Regions from separate parts of the Streptomyces sp. NPDC104096 genome, predicted to be linked through region 2. Evidence: riboswitches for the same ligand, from Rfam matches in the RefSeq annotation. Region 2 holds a riboswitch; each other region holds the start of a gene.

Region 1 (3,951 bases), on a different contig from region 2:
CCAGGCGCGGCGGTGCGGGACACGGCCCAGCGCGACGACCTCGCGGACGGTGAGCTCGGTCTGGGTGTCGGCGTGTTGTTCGACGGTGGCGACTCGGCGGGCGGTGGCGCGGCGGCCGACCTCGGCGAGCGGGCGCCCGTCCAGGGTCACGACTCCGGCGGTGGGGGTGAGGGTCCCGGCCAGCAGTCTCAACAGCGTCGACTTGCCCGATCCGTTGGGGCCGAGCAGGCCGATGGTTTCGCCGGGGCACAGGGCGAGGGTGACGCCGTCGACGACGACCTTGTCGCCGATGCGTCGTACGACGCGGTCCGCGTGCAGGCTGGTCATGTCCTGCTCCGTCCGCGGTAGAGGACGGCGACGAAGGCCGGTACGCCGATCAGGGACGTCACCACGCCCACCGGGACCTCCTGGGGGTCGAGGACGGTACGGGCGAGGGTGTCCACCCACACCAGGAAGACGGCCCCGGTCAGCGCGGCGACGGGCAGCACACGGGTGTGCCCGGAGCCGGTGAGGGCTCGGGTGGCGTGCGGGAGGACCAGGCCGACGAAGCCGATCGCGCCGGCGCAGCTGACCAGGGCGGCGATGAGCAGCGCGGTCGCGCAGAGCAGGACCAGGCGGGTGCGGGCGACGCGGACTCCGAGTCCGGCGGCGGCCTCGTCGCCGAAGGCGAACGCGTCCAGCGTACGGGCGTGCCCGAGGCAGACGACGAGGATCACTGCCAGGACGACGGTGCAGAGCAGCACCTGTCCCCAGTCGGCGCCCGTGAGCGAGCCGAGCAGCCAGAAGAGCACGCCCCGGGTGGTCTCGGCGTCCGCCGAGGTGAGGACGACGAAGGAGGTCAGCGCGGAGAACAGCTGCATGGCCGCGACCCCGGACAGCACCACCCGGTCGGCGCTGGGGCCGAGGGTGTGGCTGAGCAGGAGCACCAGGGCGAAGGAGAGCAGCGCGCCGAGGAAGGCGCCGGCCGACAGGGACACCGCTCCCCCGCCCACGCCGAGCACGACCACGGCGACCGCTCCGGTGGACGCGCCGGAGGAGACCCCGAGCACGAAGGGGTCGGCGAGGGGGTTGCGCAGCAGCGACTGCATGACCGCGCCGCACACGGCGAGTCCCGCTCCGCACACGGCGGCCAGCAGGGTGCGCGGCATCCGCAGGTTCCATACGATGCCGTCGCGCAGCGGCGTCGACGTGCCTTCGCCGAGGCCGAGATGGGCCGCGACGGACGCCCAGACGTCGCCGGTGGAGATGTCGGCGGGGCCGATCGTCACGGCCACGGCGATCGACACGAGCAGCGCGATCAGTCCTCCGCCCGTCAACAGCAGGGAGCGGGCCCTCACCTGGCGAACCCGAAGGCACGCAGACCGGCTGCGACCTGCTCGATCCCCTCGATCGTGCGGATGGTCGGGTTCATCGCCTGCCCGCTCAGCAGGACGTACCGCTTCTTCTTCACGGCGGTCAGACTGCGGGTGGCGGGGTTGGACTCCAGGAAGCGGATCTTGGCCGCGGCGGTCTCGGCGGTCTGCTGCTTGCGGGTCAGGTCGCCGATCACGATGACGTCGGGGTCGCGGTCGGCGACCGTCTCCCAGTTGATCTGGGGCCATTCGTCGTGGGTGTCGGCGAAGGCGTTCTTCGCGCCGACCGCGCGGGTGATGACGCCGGGCGCGCCGCAGCAGCCCGCGAGGTAGGGCGACTGGGAGTTGGCGAACCAGTACATGAGGGAGACGTCCGAGGCGTGCAGTCCGGCGGTGGCCGTGCTCACCCGCTGTCCGAGCGAGGCGACGAGCTTCTCGCCGCGCTCCTCGACGCCGAACGCGCGTGCCAGGTCGCGGATCTCCCCGTGGACGGCGTCGAGGGTGAGCGGTTCGCTGCGCGATCCGTCACCGCCGCTGCCGTTGTCCTTGCCCGCCGAGCAGTCGGACGGCGAGACGTACGTGGGCACGCCCAGCTTCTCGAACTGCTCGCGGGTGGCGACCCCGCCCTTGCCGAGGGTGGAGACGAACGAGGCGGTCACGAAGTCGGGTTCGGCGTCCAGGACCTTCTCGAAGGAGGGGTTGTTGTCGGCGAGGCGCGGCACGGACGCGTCGGCCTTCGCCAGGTCCTTCATGACCGGGTCGGTCCAGGTCGCCGTACCGGCCATGCGGTCGGCGAGACCGAGGGAGAGCAGGATCTCGGTGGTGCCCTGGTTGAGGGAGACGGCTCGCTTCGGCGCCGCCTTCAGGGTGACCTGGTGGCCGCAGTTGTCGAGGGTCACCGGGTAGCCGGCGGCGGAGGTCTTCTCGGCTTTCGCGTCGTCGCCGGCGGAGCCGCAGGCGGTGAGCAGCAGCGCGGACGCGAGGAGGAGCGCCGGGGTGCGGAGAAGTGCGGGGGTACGGAGCACGGGCAAGCCTCTGGGGTCGGGGCTCGTACGCGGAGCCTGGCCTACGGACGTCCCTCCGCGCGGGGGCGCGAAGGTGCCAGCAGGTCTTCGGACTCGGGTTCGTCCGGTCGGGGCGCCTTCCCGGTCTCCCAGTGGCGTCGTGCCCCGCCCGTCCCCCTCACCGCTGCGCGTCAGTTCCGGATTCGCACCGGATTCCCTGGCCTCGGGTGTGGCTCGACTGGCCCGCTGAGGCTATCAAGTCCGTCGTACGGTCAGATCGTGCGATCGGTCACGGGGCAGGGAGCGGAGGTGCTGGTGTTCCGGTCGATCCACAGGGGCCGGCCGAGCGGCGGTACGCCCCGCCGGGGACAGTCGGACGGCGAGGCGTTCACAGACGCGGCAGCCCAGGCCGATGCCCCGGGCCCTCTGGATTTCTTCCGGTAATCAATGTGACGGAAGATAAATCCGTCGCCTATTTTCGGCGGTCGAACATTCGAGCCGTATTCCCCCGAGGACTTGCACGGGTATATCGTACGAGTCCGCTTGAAGATCTATTCCCCTTGGGGGCGGCATGGGGGATTTTTCCTCATTCCTCGATCCGACGCATTTCGATCTCCCGCAGCACGATCCCACGTCCCTCGACGGCCTCGATCAACCCTCCGACCTCGCGCCCTCCCCCACCGGCGATCCGCCGGCGCAGGGCGACGGCTTCCACCCGGCGCAGGCCTCCCCCTACGAGCACACGCCGTACGACCCCCACGACCACCAGGACCCCCACGCCTCCCAGGTCCACTTCGGCGCCGGGGACTGCCCTCACTGCGGAGGCCTCGGACAGTCGCGTTGGATCTCCTCCCAGACCGACGAGCCCTGCTGGTACTGCAACCATTCCGGGGTGGCCCCTTGAGCACCGAGATCGGCGGGTGAGGCCGAAATGGATCCCATATCCGCCGGTGTCCTGGGTGTTCTCGCCCTGGGGCAGGCCGCCGGCCACGTGTTGAACTGGTACAAGAGCAAGCGCGACGGATCGTTCCAGGAACAACAGGAATTCCTCGCCGAAGTACGCGAGAAAGAGGCGCGACGTTCTCACAAGAATCTCCTCGCCAGGGACCGCGCGCTCAGGGAGGACCGGAGGCAGGAGGCGGACACCGCCTACGAGCGCGCACTGCACCGGGACCAGGAAATGGCCGCGCGCCACGAACAGGACGCCCGGATCGCACATGAACACACCCTGGAGCGGGACCGCATCCTCGCCGGCACCCGCGCCCAGGAGGCGACCACGGCACACCGACGCTCCCTGGAGCGGGACCTCTATCTGACCAAGCTGCGCATCGAGGAGGCGGACCTGGCCTTCGACCGTGCCCGGCAACTCGCTGTGGTCCAGTCACAGCTACAGGTGAACACCCAGCGGGAGCTTCAGCGCCTGGCCCGCGAGCAGGCGAACAGCCCCTTCGCGGAAGACATCGAGAAGGTGCGCGAGAAGGTCCTGGAGAAGACGGGCGGCGGCAACCGGCCGGTGCTGATCATCGCCCCGTTCCACTACGAGGACTCCGGGCAGCGCAACGGCACGGCGGAACCCGGTTCGACGCTGGGCATCC
Region 2 (3,951 bases):
GCACGTGCCCGTTGTCGAGCATCGAAGCCATCAGAGGGTCCGCCAGGCTGTCCCAGATCCACTCCGGACCGGTTCCGGCGGCGGTCGCGGACACCGGGCCCGTCGACGCCCAGGCCCGGGCGGGGCCGGCCACACCCACGAGGCCGAGTGCGACACCGAGTGACAGAGCCTTGCGCCTGCTGAGGTTCTCCATTGACTTACCTGCTTCCCTGCTGGGCCGGATGGTTACAAGTTCGGTCGCAGACTTGCCAGTTGCACGATCAATGCGCGATGAACCTTGTCGTACGGATGTGATTTCCGATTAACATAGCGAGGTGCGTAGCGGTCGGCAATGGTGGTGACCGAGGGCACTGGCGGGCAGCGGGCAGCGCGCGGCAGCTCACCGCGACGGTCGGCGTCGACGGCCGTCGCGCCGGGCCGGATACCCTCATGGCCCCGGACCGGCAGCCGGGGATCCGCACGGGAGGAGCGACCACGTGACGAGCCGTGTCACCTTCATCACGCCCGCGACGAGTTCGTCGCTGCGCCGGGCTCGTTTCGACGACGGTGACCCGATCGACGACCTCGGTGCCGCGCGGGCCCGGGCGGCGGCCGGTTCCCTGCCGTCCGCCGTGCGTGTCCTCGCCTCACCGAGCGTGCGCTGCCGCCGGACGGCCGCGGAGCTGGGTCTCGACGCGGCCGGGGAACCGGCGCTCGCGGGCGGGGACATGGGGCGGTGGCGTGGCCTGACCCTCGACGAGGTCGCCGCCGCGGAGCCGCAGGAGCTGGCGCGCTGGCTGTCCGACCCGGGGGCCGCCCCGCACGGCGGGGAGTCGGTGCGGGAGGTGTGCGAGCGGGTCGCCCGTTGGCTGGAGACGTCGGCGGGAAGCGACGGCAGAGTGCTGGCCGTGGTGGAGCCGGAGGTCGTACGGGCCGCGGTGATCCACGCGCTGGCGGCTCCCGAGGCCGCCTTCTGGCGCCTCGACGTGCCGCCGCTGACGGCGACCGAGCTCACCGGGCGTGCGCACCGCTGGAACCTCCGGCTCGGCGGGCCGCTCGGACCGACGACGGGCAGTACGGAGGACTGACCGCGGGGACCGCCCCGGCCGACGCCGAGAGGGCCCGCGGATGGTTCCGCGGGCCCTCTCGGCGTGACGACGGGGTCGCTACGGGGCGGCCACCGCCGAACCCGCGGCGGCCCGTGCGGGCTTCGGGTGCAGCAGCCTCTCGGTCAGTTCGCCGAAGACGAGACCGAAACCCGCCCACAGCGTGGCCTGAATGGCGAGGGCGGAGAGCCGGAACCGCCACAGCAGGGTGGCCGGGAAGTCGGCCGGGACCTCGTTGACGACGGGCAGGAACGCGTACGCCAGGCCGATCACGGCGATGAAGCCGAGGACGGCGACGACGGTGGCGTACCAGGTGCCCAGTCTCGGCGCGAGCCGCTTGCCCGCGATCACCGCGGCGACCGCGAGGAGCACGCTGAGCACCATCATCAGGAAGTACAGCGTGGTGCGCCTGCCGATGGTGTCGGCTTCGCCGACCGCCGGCGGGTTGGCGGGGTACTTCAGGAACGGCACGACGTAGACGGCAAGCAGCGCGGTCCCCGACAGCAGCAGCGCGGTGGCGCGGGGGCTGAAGCGGCCGACGCGCCCGAGGGCGAAGCAGAAGGCGAGGGCGGCGATGCCGCCGAACGCCACTCCGTAGACCAGCACACCGGTGGCGAGGCCCGCGGTGGACTGGAGGCTGCGGGAGACGAGTTCGACCTCGTGCTCGTGGGCGTGCGCGTGCGCCTCCTCGAGGCCGATCGCGCTGTCCACGCTCGGCTCACCGAGGAAGTAGGCGACGATCAGGGCGAGCACGCCGGCCCCGAGGCCGGCGAGCATGCCCCGCACGAGCAGGTTTCTCACTGTTGCGGAGTTCACGGGAGTTCGGCGCCCCTCGTCAGTGGCAGGGGAAGCCGAGCAGGTGGCGGGCGTCGTGCACCCACTCGTGGACGTCCTCGCCGGAGACGACGGAGGTGGCGCCCTGCTCGGCGCCGACGAAGTACAGCAGGACCAGCATCAGAATGCCGAAGAAGACCGCCCAGGGGGCAATGTCCTTCAGCGGCAGTTTGCCGGTGACGACGGGGGTGGTGGCGGTCGGCTGAGCGACGTGCTGCGCCATGGCAGGGCCTCCTCTGGGAGTTCGCGTCCCATCTCGGTGGTGCACAGGACGACGGCCCCGGGTCTGACTCGCGATGCGCCCCGTCGAGGAGGCATCGTCCACAGTGGCGCGACCGTGCCGGATTCCCACCGGCTTCCGTGATCCCGTCGTCGTATCAGAACGACAGTACCGTGTGTCGTATGGAGGGCCAATAGCGCGTCGGCAGGGGCGATCCCGCGCTCCGTCGCGCGGTGACCCCGCGTCAGGAGGCCGGCAGCAGCGGGCGCAGCGGAGTGGCGGTCAGCAGGCGCGCCAGCGTGCTCGCCCGGTGCCGCACCAGGGTCATGAGGCCGTGGGCGACGAGCCCGCCCACGAGGAATCCCGCGACCACGTCGTGCGGATAGTGCACGCCGACCCAGACCCGGGACACGCCCATCGCCAGCGCGGCCACGACCGCCACGGCGCCCAGCCGGCGCGAGACGGAGAACAGAGCCACGGCGCACGCGGCGGCGATCACCGTGTGATTGCTGGGGAACGACCAGTCACCCGGTGCCGGACACGTCTCCAGGGTGCGCACGTGCAGCGCCAGACACGGCCGGCTCTCGCGCACCAGCAGCTTCAGCAGGGAGTCCACGCCGTAGGCCAGCACCGCGACCACCGGCACGGCCAGGGCCGTCACCGTCCGCGCGGCCCCCGTGCGCCGGGCCCGCCACCAGCCGACGACCATCAGGACGGCGAACACGGCCAGTCCGTACGTCGACCACGCCGACACCGCGGTGTCCAGCCATCCGGGCGAGCGCCCCGCGAGACCGACCACCTCCCGGTAGGCGGAGCCGTCCATCGACGCGCCGCCGAAAGCGCCGGTCATCGACCGGCCTCCGTCCCGGCGGCGGGCCGTGGCAGCAGATCCATCCGTGTCGTCATCGGTGTGGTCATCGGTATGAGTCCTTCCCTTGGCGCCCCGTGGTCGGCCGGACGACCGGACCTGAGGAATCCGGCCGGAGTCCGGCGCGACCACAGCGACCGACTACAAACCTGTAGTCGGTCTACGACACTGTAGACGATCAGGGGGAACGAGGCGTTCCCGTGCCGGGCGACCGGGTGTCCTCAGAGCGCCGAGCGCCGCGCGAGCAGGAGCAGGACCAGCAGGCCGGGAACCATCGGCAGCCACGCGGTGAGCAGGCGGTAGCCGAGGACGGCCGAGATCGCCGCCCGCCCCGGCGCCCCGTCCGCGGTGAGAGCCAGCGCGAGCGCGGCGTCCAGGGAACCGAGACCGCCGGGCGTGGGCAGCAGCGCCGCCGCACCGCTGGCCACGAGGTACGCCATGACCACATGGCCCGTGGACAGCCCGAGGCCGAGCGCGTGGACGACGGCGACGACCACCCCGGCGTGCAGCAGCGCGAACGCGGCCGAGCCGCCCCACAGCGCCCAGGCCCGCGCCCGGCACCGGTGCACCTCCCGCACCTCGGCGAGAGCCCGGCCCACGGCACGCCGCAGCCGGGCGCTCGCCGCGACGGCCCACACCACGGCCCCGGCCGCCACCGGCAGCAGCAGCACCAGCCCGTGCGGCACCCGCGTCGGCACCCGTACGGTGTCCGGCGAGGTCAGCAGCAGGGTCAGGCCCAGGACACAGCGGACCAGCCCGCCGGCCGCCGCCTTCACCGCGAGCGCGGTCGCCGAACGGGTCGTGGACAGCCCGCACCGGTTCAGGAAGCGCAGGTTGACCAGGGTCGCCCCGGCCCCGGCCGGGAGGAGGTGGTTGGCGGCGGACGCGGCGAACTGTGCGGCCACGAGCCTTCGCCGAGGGAGCCGTTCGGCGACCGCGCCCTG
Region 3 (3,951 bases), on a different contig from region 2:
TTCTTCTTCCTGGCCGTCACGGCCCTGGGCTTCCTGGCCGCGCGCTGGCGCAGGGCCGACAACGAGCACACCCTCGACGAATGGGGTCTGGGCGGCCGCTCCTTCGGCACCTGGATCACCTGGTTCCTGCTCGGCGGCGACCTGTACACGGCGTACACCTTCGTCGCCGTGCCGGCTGCGGTCTACGCGGCGGGTGCCGCGGGCTTCTTCGCGGTGCCGTACACGATCCTGGTCTATCCGCTGATCTTCACCTTCCTGCCCCGGCTGTGGTCGGTGTCCCACAAGCACGGATACGTCACCACGTCGGACTTCGTCCGCGGCCGCTTCGGCTCCAAGAGCCTGTCCCTGGCCGTGGCCGTCACCGGCATCCTGGCCACCATGCCGTACATCGCGCTCCAGCTGGTCGGCATCCAGGCCGTGCTGGACGTGATGGGCGTCGGCGGCGGCGAGAACAGCAACTGGTTCGTGAAGGACCTGCCGCTGCTGATCGCGTTCGCCGTGCTGGCCGCCTACACCTACTCCTCGGGGCTGCGCGCGCCCGCCCTGATCGCGTTCGTGAAGGACACCCTGATCTACATCGTGATCGCGGTGGCCGTCATCTACATCCCGATCAAGCTCGGCGGCTTCGACGAGATCTTCAAGGCGGCCGGAGACAAGTACACGGCGGCCGGTGCGGGCGGGCTCGTACCCCCCGAGGCGGGTCAGTGGACGTACGCCACCCTGGCGCTCGGTTCGGCGCTCGCGCTGTTCATGTACCCGCACTCGATCACGGCGACCCTGTCCAGTCGCAGTCGCGACGTGATCCGCCGCAACACCACGATCCTCCCGCTGTACTCGCTGATGCTGGGCCTGCTCGCCCTGCTCGGCTTCATGGCGATCGCGGCCGGGGTGAAGGTGACCAACGGCCAGCTGGCGATCCCCCAGCTCTTCGAGAACATGTTCCCGGACTGGTTCGCGGGCGTGGCGTTCGCCGCCATCGGCATCGGCGCCCTGGTCCCCGCGGCCATCATGTCGATCGCGGCCGCGAACCTCTTCACCCGCAACATCTACAAGGACTTCATCAGGCCCGACGCGACCCCGAAGCAGGAGACCCAGGTCTCCAAGCTGGTGTCGCTGCTGGTGAAGGTGGGTGCCCTGGTCTTCGTCCTCACCATGGACAAGACGGTCGCGATCAACTTCCAGCTGCTCGGCGGCATCTGGATCCTGCAGACCTTCCCGGCCCTGGTCGGCGGCCTGTTCACCCGCTGGTTCCACCGCTGGGCGCTGCTGGCGGGCTGGGCCGTGGGCATGGTGTACGGCACGCTCGCCGCGTACGGGGTGGCCTCACCGACCCAGAAGCACTTCGGCGGCAGCTCGAAGGAGATCCCCGGCATCGGCGAGATCGGCTACATCGGTCTGACGGCGTTCGTGCTCAACGTGGCCGTCACGGTGGTCCTCACCTTCGTCCTGAAGGCCGCCAAGGCTCCCGAGGGCGTCGACGAGACCAGCCCGCAGGACTACACGGCGGACGCCGGCGACCCGGGCGTACAGGCGGAACTGCCGCCTGCCACGGCCGGATCGGCGCACTGACGCCGGCGCGTCGAGAGCTGCGCGCCGGCACCGGCGCAGGACGCTGAACCACCCTCCGCCGGGTTCACCGGCGGGGCGAGGGGCGGCGGGGCGACAAGGCCCCGCCGCCCCTTCGCGTCCCCGGCCGGTGCCCGGGGGAAGCCCCGTCACGGGCCCGTCCGCGGCCCGCGAGGAGCCCGCCCGCGCCTGCGTCCGGGCCTCCGGCCGCCGTCCGCGGAGAGTCCGACTGACACGCTCCGAAGTCGATGTGACACAACATCTGGGGGTGGCACCGCAGCCCGGCACAAGATGTATGCTCATGCTCGCTGTCGCCGCAGGGGAATCCGGTGCGAATCCGGAACTGTCCCGCAACGGTGTACCTGTGCTTGTCCGCCCCACGGCGGGCATCCACGCGTCCAGTCCGAGGACCTGCCGACCGCGCGCCCGGCCGTCCGGTCCGGGTGCCTTGACGTCCGGGTCTCGCGGAATGGACCGGTGGACGCGACGCCCCGTGCGCTCGTGTGCCGCCCCCTGCCCTCCGCGAGGCCCCCTGCCGAGCGAGGGAGAGCCCCAAGTGACCATCGCGCCAGCCGATCCGGCTTCAGCCACCCCGGCGAGGGAGACCGACGGTCCCGGTGCCGCGCTGCTGCGGACCCTGACCGAGCTGACCTCCGACCTCCCCGACGCCGACCCCGGCCGGGTCGCCGCCGCCGCGCTGCGCGGCCGGTCCGCGCGGGCGGACGAGACGGAGCTGCGCGAGCTGGCCACGGAGGCGGCCGCCGGGCTCATCTCCGACGATCCCGCCTACTCGCGGCTGGCCGCCCGGCTGTTGACCATCAGCATCGCCGCGGAAGCCGCCTCGCAGGGCGTGACGACGTTCACCGAGTCCGTCGCCGTCGGACACCGGGAAGGCCTCATCGCCGACCGCACGGCGGAGTTCACCCGGATCCACGCCGCCCGGCTCGACGCGCTCGTCGACACCGAGGGCGACGACCGGTTCGGCTACTTCGGCCTGCGCACGCTGCACAGCCGCTATCTGCTCAGGCACCCGATCACCCGTCAGGTGATCGAGACGCCCCAGCACTTCATGCTGCGGGTCGCCGCCGGCCTCGCCGAGGACGACACCGTCCGCTCGGTGGACGAGGTCGCCGCGCTCTACCGGCTGATGAGCCGTCTGGACTACCTCCCCTCCTCCCCCACGCTCTTCAACTCCGGTACGCGGCACCCCCAGATGTCGTCCTGCTACCTCCTCGACTCCCCGCTGGACGAGCTGGACTCCCTCTACGACCGCTACCACCAGGTCGCCCGGCTCTCCAAGCACGCCGGCGGCATCGGTCTGTCGTACTCCCGGATCCGTTCGCGCGGTTCGCTGATCCGCGGCACCAACGGGCACTCCAACGGCATCGTCCCGTTCCTCAAGACCCTCGACGCCTCGGTCGCCGCGGTGAACCAGGGCGGCCGGCGCAAGGGCGCGGCCGCGGTCTACCTGGAGACCTGGCACTCCGACATCGAGGAGTTCCTGGAGCTGCGCGACAACACCGGCGAGGACGCCCGCCGCACGCACAACCTCAACCTCGCGCACTGGATCCCGGACGAGTTCATGCGCCGCGTGAACGCCGACGCGCAGTGGTCCCTGTTCTCCCCCTCCGACGTGCCCGAGCTGGTCGACCTGTGGGGCGAGGAGTTCGACGCGGCCTACCGCGCGGCGGAGGCGGCGGGCCTGGCGAAGAGGACGATCCCCGCCCGCGATCTGTACGGCCGCATGATGCGCACCCTCGCGCAGACCGGCAACGGCTGGATGACCTTCAAGGACGCCGCCAACCGCACCGCCAACCAGACGGCCGAGCCGGGGCACGTCGTCCACTCCTCCAACCTCTGCACGGAGATCCTGGAGGTCACGAACGACGGCGAGACGGCGGTCTGCAACCTGGGCTCGGTCAACCTCGGCGCCTTCGTCGTCGACGGTGACATCGACTGGGAGCGGCTGGACGAGACCGTCCGCACCGCCGTGACCTTCCTCGACCGCGTGGTGGACATCAACTTCTACCCCACCGAGCAGGCGGGCCGCTCCAACGCGAAGTGGCGTCCCGTCGGCCTCGGCGCGATGGGTCTCCAGGACGTCTTCTTCAAGCTGCGCCTGCCCTTCGACTCCCCGGAGGCCAGGCGGCTGTCCACCCGTCTCGCCGAGCGGATCATGCTCGCCGCGTACGAGGCCTCCGCCGACCTCGCCGAGCGCAACGGCCCGCTGCCGGCCTGGGAGAAGACCCGTACCGCCCGGGGCGTACTGCACCCCGACCACTACGACGTCGAGCTCACCTGGCCGGAGCGCTGGGCGGCCCTGCGGGAACGCGTCGCCACCACCGGGATGCGCAACTCGCTGCTCCTGGCGATCGCGCCGACCGC
Region 4 (3,951 bases), on a different contig from region 2:
AAAGCCCGTCTCAGTTCACCTTCCGTTCACCCAGGTTGCCTACGTTCATCGCACCAATGACTTCGAACGATTGCCTGGGTAAATGGAAAACTTCTCGCTGATCCTCGCGATTGTGGTGGTAACCGCACTCGCGTTCGATTTCACGAACGGTTTTCACGACACCGCCAACGCGATGGCCACGACCATCTCGACCGGTGCACTCAAGCCCAAGGTTGCGGTGGCCATGTCGGCCGTCCTCAACCTCGTGGGCGCCTTCCTCTCCGTGGAGGTCGCCAACACGATCTCCAAGGGTCTCGTCGACGAGACCGGCATCCGACCCGAGGTCATCTTCGCCGCCCTGGTCGGCGCGATCCTCTGGAATCTGCTGACCTGGCTGGTGGGCCTGCCGTCCAGCTCCTCGCACGCCCTCATGGGCGGTCTGATCGGAGCCACCGTCGCCTCGGCCGGCGTGGGCGCCGTCCACGGCGACGCGCTGGTCACCAAGGTCCTCATCCCGGCCGTCGCGGCCCCGATCGTGGCGGGCGTCGCCTCGATGCTGGCCACCCGCTTCTCCTACACCCTGGGCAAGAAGGCCGACAGCAAGGCCGCCGCGAAGGGCTACCGCACCGGCCAGATCGCCTCGGCCGGCCTGGTCTCCCTGGCCCACGGCACCAACGACGCGCAGAAGACGATGGGCATCATCACCCTCGCCCTGGTCGCCGGCGGCGCCATCGCGCCCGACTCCGACCCGCCGGTCTGGGTCATCCTCTCCGCCGGTCTCGCCATCGCGCTCGGCACCTCCCTGGGCGGCTGGCGCATCATCCACACGATGGGCAAGGGCCTGACCGACCTTCAGCCGCAGCAGGGCTTCGCCGCCCAGACCAGCGCCGCGACGGTCATCCTGGCCTCCTCCCACCTCGGCTTCTCCCTCTCCACCACGCACGCCGTCTCCGGCTCCGTGATGGGCGCGGGCCTCGGCCGCAAGGGCGGAGTCGTGCGCTGGTCCACCGCGACCCGCATGTTCGTCGCCTGGGGCCTGACCCTGCCGGCCGCCGGCCTGGTCGGCGCGCTCGCCGAGTCCGTGACGAACCTGGGCGACTGGGGCACCGCGGCCGTCGCCGTCTTCCTGATCGCCTCCAGCGCCGCGATCTGGAAGGTCTCCCGGCGCGAGACCGTCGACCACAACAGCGTCACCGCCTCCGAGGAGCCGGCCGGCGTGGTGACCCAGGCGATCGCCATGGTGGCCCCGCCCCCCACCGGCACGGTGACCGAGAACCTCACGGCCACCATCCCCTCCCCGGCCGCCGCCCCGATGGTCACCGCCGACCCGGCGACGGCGTCGGTCCCGCCGACCGCCGCCTGAGCCCCGCGCACCCGGTTAAGTAAGGAAGCATCGGTATGAACATCGACTGGGCAGCCCTGGGCTCCGTGTTCGGCGTCAGCCTCGTGGTCACCGTGGGTCTCGTGGCCCTGTTCACCCTCGGCATCATGGGTCTCTCCCGCCAGGAGCGGGCCTCCGCGCAGGGCGGCGGCGCCGCGCTCGCGGTGACGGGCGCCTACGCGTGCTTCGCGGCCTGCGCGGCCGCGGTGGGCTACGGGATCTGGCTGATCGTCGCCTGACCCGCCGCCATCCGGCACACCGTTCGCCAAGGGCGGGAAGAACCCACGGGTTCTTCCCGCCCTTGCCGTTGCCCGCGCTTCCCGTTGCCCGCCCGTCTCGTCGGCCGCGCTTCCCACTCGTCGCCCGCCCATCCCGCCGCCCGCCGTGTGTGGGGCTTCACACACTCCTCCGTCCCAGGTCAAGAGCAGGTTGACGGCCCTTCAGGGCCCGTGGTGGACTTCCGGAGCCATCTACGACGACACAAGAGGAAGCCGGTGCGAATCCGGCGCGGTCCCGCCACTGTGACCGGGGTAGCAATCCCCGGGAGCCAGGAACTCTCGCCGTCGGTCTCGTCGAACCAGGGCGTGGACACCCTGAGTGAGGACATGTCGCCATGCTCGGCTGCCGATTGAGTCTCAGCACCAGGTCACTGCCCGGTACCGCCACGATCGGCTGAGCCGGTGCGTGCCGATCGCGTCTTCGCGTACGGCGCCACCGCGGGCCTCCTGGGCGACCTGTTCCTCGGCGATCCACGCCGCGGGCACCCGGTCGCACTGTTCGGGCGCGCGGCCGCGGCCGTGGAACGGGCGTTGTGGCGGGACCACCGTGGCCAGGGCGCGCTGCACACCGTGGTGTGCGCCGGCGGCGCCGTGGCGCTCGGGGCCGTGGCCGCCCGCGCCGTACGTACCTCCGGCGCCGCCTCCGTGGCCCTCACCGCCGCCGCCACCTGGGCCGTCGTCGGGGGCACCTCGCTCGCCCGGGAGGCCCGCGCCATCGGGCGCGCCCTGGAGGCCGGGGACGTCGCGGGCGCCCGCGCCCGGCTGCCGCATCTGTGCGGCCGGGACCCCCAGGCCCTCGACGCGGACGGCGTAGCGCGGGCGGTCGTCGAGTCGGTCGCCGAGAACACCTCCGACGCCGTCGTCGGCGCGCTGGTGTGGGGAGCCGTCGGCGGGGTGCCGGGACTGATCGGCTTCCGCGCCGTGAACACCCTCGACGCCATGGTCGGCCACAAGTCGCCCCGCTACCGCCGCTACGGATGGGCCTCGGCCCGGCTCGACGACGCCGCGGGCTGGCCGGGGGCCCGCCTCACGGCCGCCCTCGCGGCCCTGGCCGGAGACGATCCGCGCGGCGCCGTACGGGCCTGGCGGGCCGACGCCGCCAGGCATCCCAGTCCCAACGCCGGTCCCGTGGAGGCCTCGTTCGCCGGGTCCCTCGGCGTGCGGCTCGGCGGGACCCTCTCCTACGCCGGACGGGTCGAGCACCGGCCCGTGCTCAACGGTGCCCACGGACGGGCCGTCCGTGCCTCGGACATCGACCGGGCGGTGCGGCTGTCCCGGCGCGTCGGCTGGCTCGCGCTCGGCGTCTGCGCCGCCGCGCGACTCCTCGTGAAGGAACGTGACTGATGAACGGTGGTCTCCTGGTCGCCGGCACCACCTCCGACGCCGGCAAGAGCGTCGTCACCGCGGGGATCTGCCGGTGGCTGGTGCGGCAGGGCGTCAAGGTCGCGCCCTTCAAGGCGCAGAACATGTCCCTCAACTCGTTCGTGACCCGCGAGGGCGCGGAGATCGGGCGGGCCCAGGCGATGCAGGCCCAGGCCTGCCGCGTCGAGCCGACCGCGCTGATGAACCCCGTGCTGCTCAAGCCCGGCGGCGACCGCAGCAGCCAGGTCGTCCTCATGGGCAAGCCGGTGGGCGAGATGACCGCGCGCGGGTTCTTCGGCGGGGTCGCGGGCCCGTCCCCCGGGAACAGGCTGCACGGCGGGCGGCAGGAGGCGCTGCTGGGCACCGTCCTCGACTGCCTCGCCGAGTTGCGGAGCACGTACGACGCGGTGATCTGCGAGGGGGCCGGCAGCCCGGCCGAGATCAACCTGCGCCGGACCGACATCGTGAACATGGGCGTCGCCCGCAACGCGCGACTGCCCGTCCTCGTCGTCGGCGACATCGACCGCGGCGGTGTCTTCGCCTCCTTCTTCGGCACGGTCGCCCTGCTCGCTCCCGAGGACCAGGAGCTGGTCGCCGGGTTCCTCGTCAACAAGTTCCGGGGCGACGTGTCCCTGCTCGAACCCGGGCTCGACATGCTGCACGGCCTCACCGGGCGGCGGACGTACGGCGTGCTGCCCTTCCGGCACGGCCTCGGCATCGACGAGGAGGACGGGCTGCGCGTCTCCCTGCGGGGTGCCGTCCGGGAGTCCGCCGTCACCGCCCCCGTCGGCGAGGACGTCCTGCGGGTCGCCGTCTGCGCGATCCCGCTGATGTCCAACTTCACGGACGTGGACGCGCTCGCCGCCGAACCGGGCGTCGTCGTGCGGTTCGTGGACCGGCCCGAGGAACTCGCCGACGCCGACCTCGTGGTGGTCCCGGGCACCCGCGGGA

What was found. A riboswitch is a leader RNA that binds a small molecule or an ion and turns the genes downstream of it on or off. The one in region 2 is predicted to bind cobalamin.
Region 1: linked by a shared signal. The riboswitch ahead of ACZ60B_RS21250 (ABC transporter substrate-binding protein) and the one ahead of ACZ60B_RS13295 (CbtB domain-containing protein) in region 2 are both predicted to bind cobalamin.
Region 3: linked by a shared signal. The riboswitch ahead of ACZ60B_RS05410 (ribonucleoside-diphosphate reductase subunit alpha) and the one ahead of ACZ60B_RS13295 (CbtB domain-containing protein) in region 2 are both predicted to bind cobalamin.
Region 4: linked by a shared signal. The riboswitch ahead of ACZ60B_RS36555 (cobalamin biosynthesis protein) and the one ahead of ACZ60B_RS13295 (CbtB domain-containing protein) in region 2 are both predicted to bind cobalamin.

What each region holds. Positions count from the first base shown of each region.
Region 1 is NZ_JBVJMD010000020.1:23,865-27,815, forward strand. Features, by position in the region: gene ACZ60B_RS21240 (ABC transporter ATP-binding protein) at 1-327, opposite strand, end outside; gene ACZ60B_RS21245 (FecCD family ABC transporter permease) at 324-1,337, opposite strand; gene ACZ60B_RS21250 (ABC transporter substrate-binding protein) at 1,334-2,377, opposite strand; cobalamin riboswitch at 2,439-2,614, opposite strand; partial or broken gene ACZ60B_RS21255 (short-chain fatty acyl-CoA regulator family protein) at 2,629-2,779, opposite strand; gene ACZ60B_RS21260 (hypothetical protein) at 2,928-3,260, shown strand; gene ACZ60B_RS21265 (hypothetical protein) at 3,288-3,951, shown strand, end outside.
Region 2 is NZ_JBVJMD010000009.1:189,909-193,859, reverse strand. Features, by position in the region: gene ACZ60B_RS13310 (oxygenase MpaB family protein) at 1-193, opposite strand, end outside; gene ACZ60B_RS13305 (histidine phosphatase family protein) at 477-1,067, shown strand; gene ACZ60B_RS13300 (CbtA family protein) at 1,146-1,901, opposite strand; gene ACZ60B_RS13295 (CbtB domain-containing protein) at 1,921-2,142, opposite strand; cobalamin riboswitch at 2,179-2,331, opposite strand; gene ACZ60B_RS13290 (phosphatase PAP2 family protein) at 2,384-2,989, opposite strand; gene ACZ60B_RS13285 (lysylphosphatidylglycerol synthase domain-containing protein) at 3,229-3,951, opposite strand, start outside.
Region 3 is NZ_JBVJMD010000003.1:208,598-212,548, reverse strand. Features, by position in the region: gene mctP (monocarboxylate uptake permease MctP) at 1-1,569, shown strand, start outside; cobalamin riboswitch at 1,856-1,999, shown strand; gene ACZ60B_RS05410 (ribonucleoside-diphosphate reductase subunit alpha) at 2,123-3,951, shown strand, end outside.
Region 4 is NZ_JBVJMD010000061.1:26,338-30,288, reverse strand. Features, by position in the region: gene ACZ60B_RS36565 (inorganic phosphate transporter) at 83-1,342, shown strand; gene ACZ60B_RS36560 (hypothetical protein) at 1,378-1,599, shown strand; cobalamin riboswitch at 1,794-1,939, shown strand; gene ACZ60B_RS36555 (cobalamin biosynthesis protein) at 2,041-2,982, shown strand; gene ACZ60B_RS36550 (cobyric acid synthase) at 2,982-3,951, shown strand, end outside.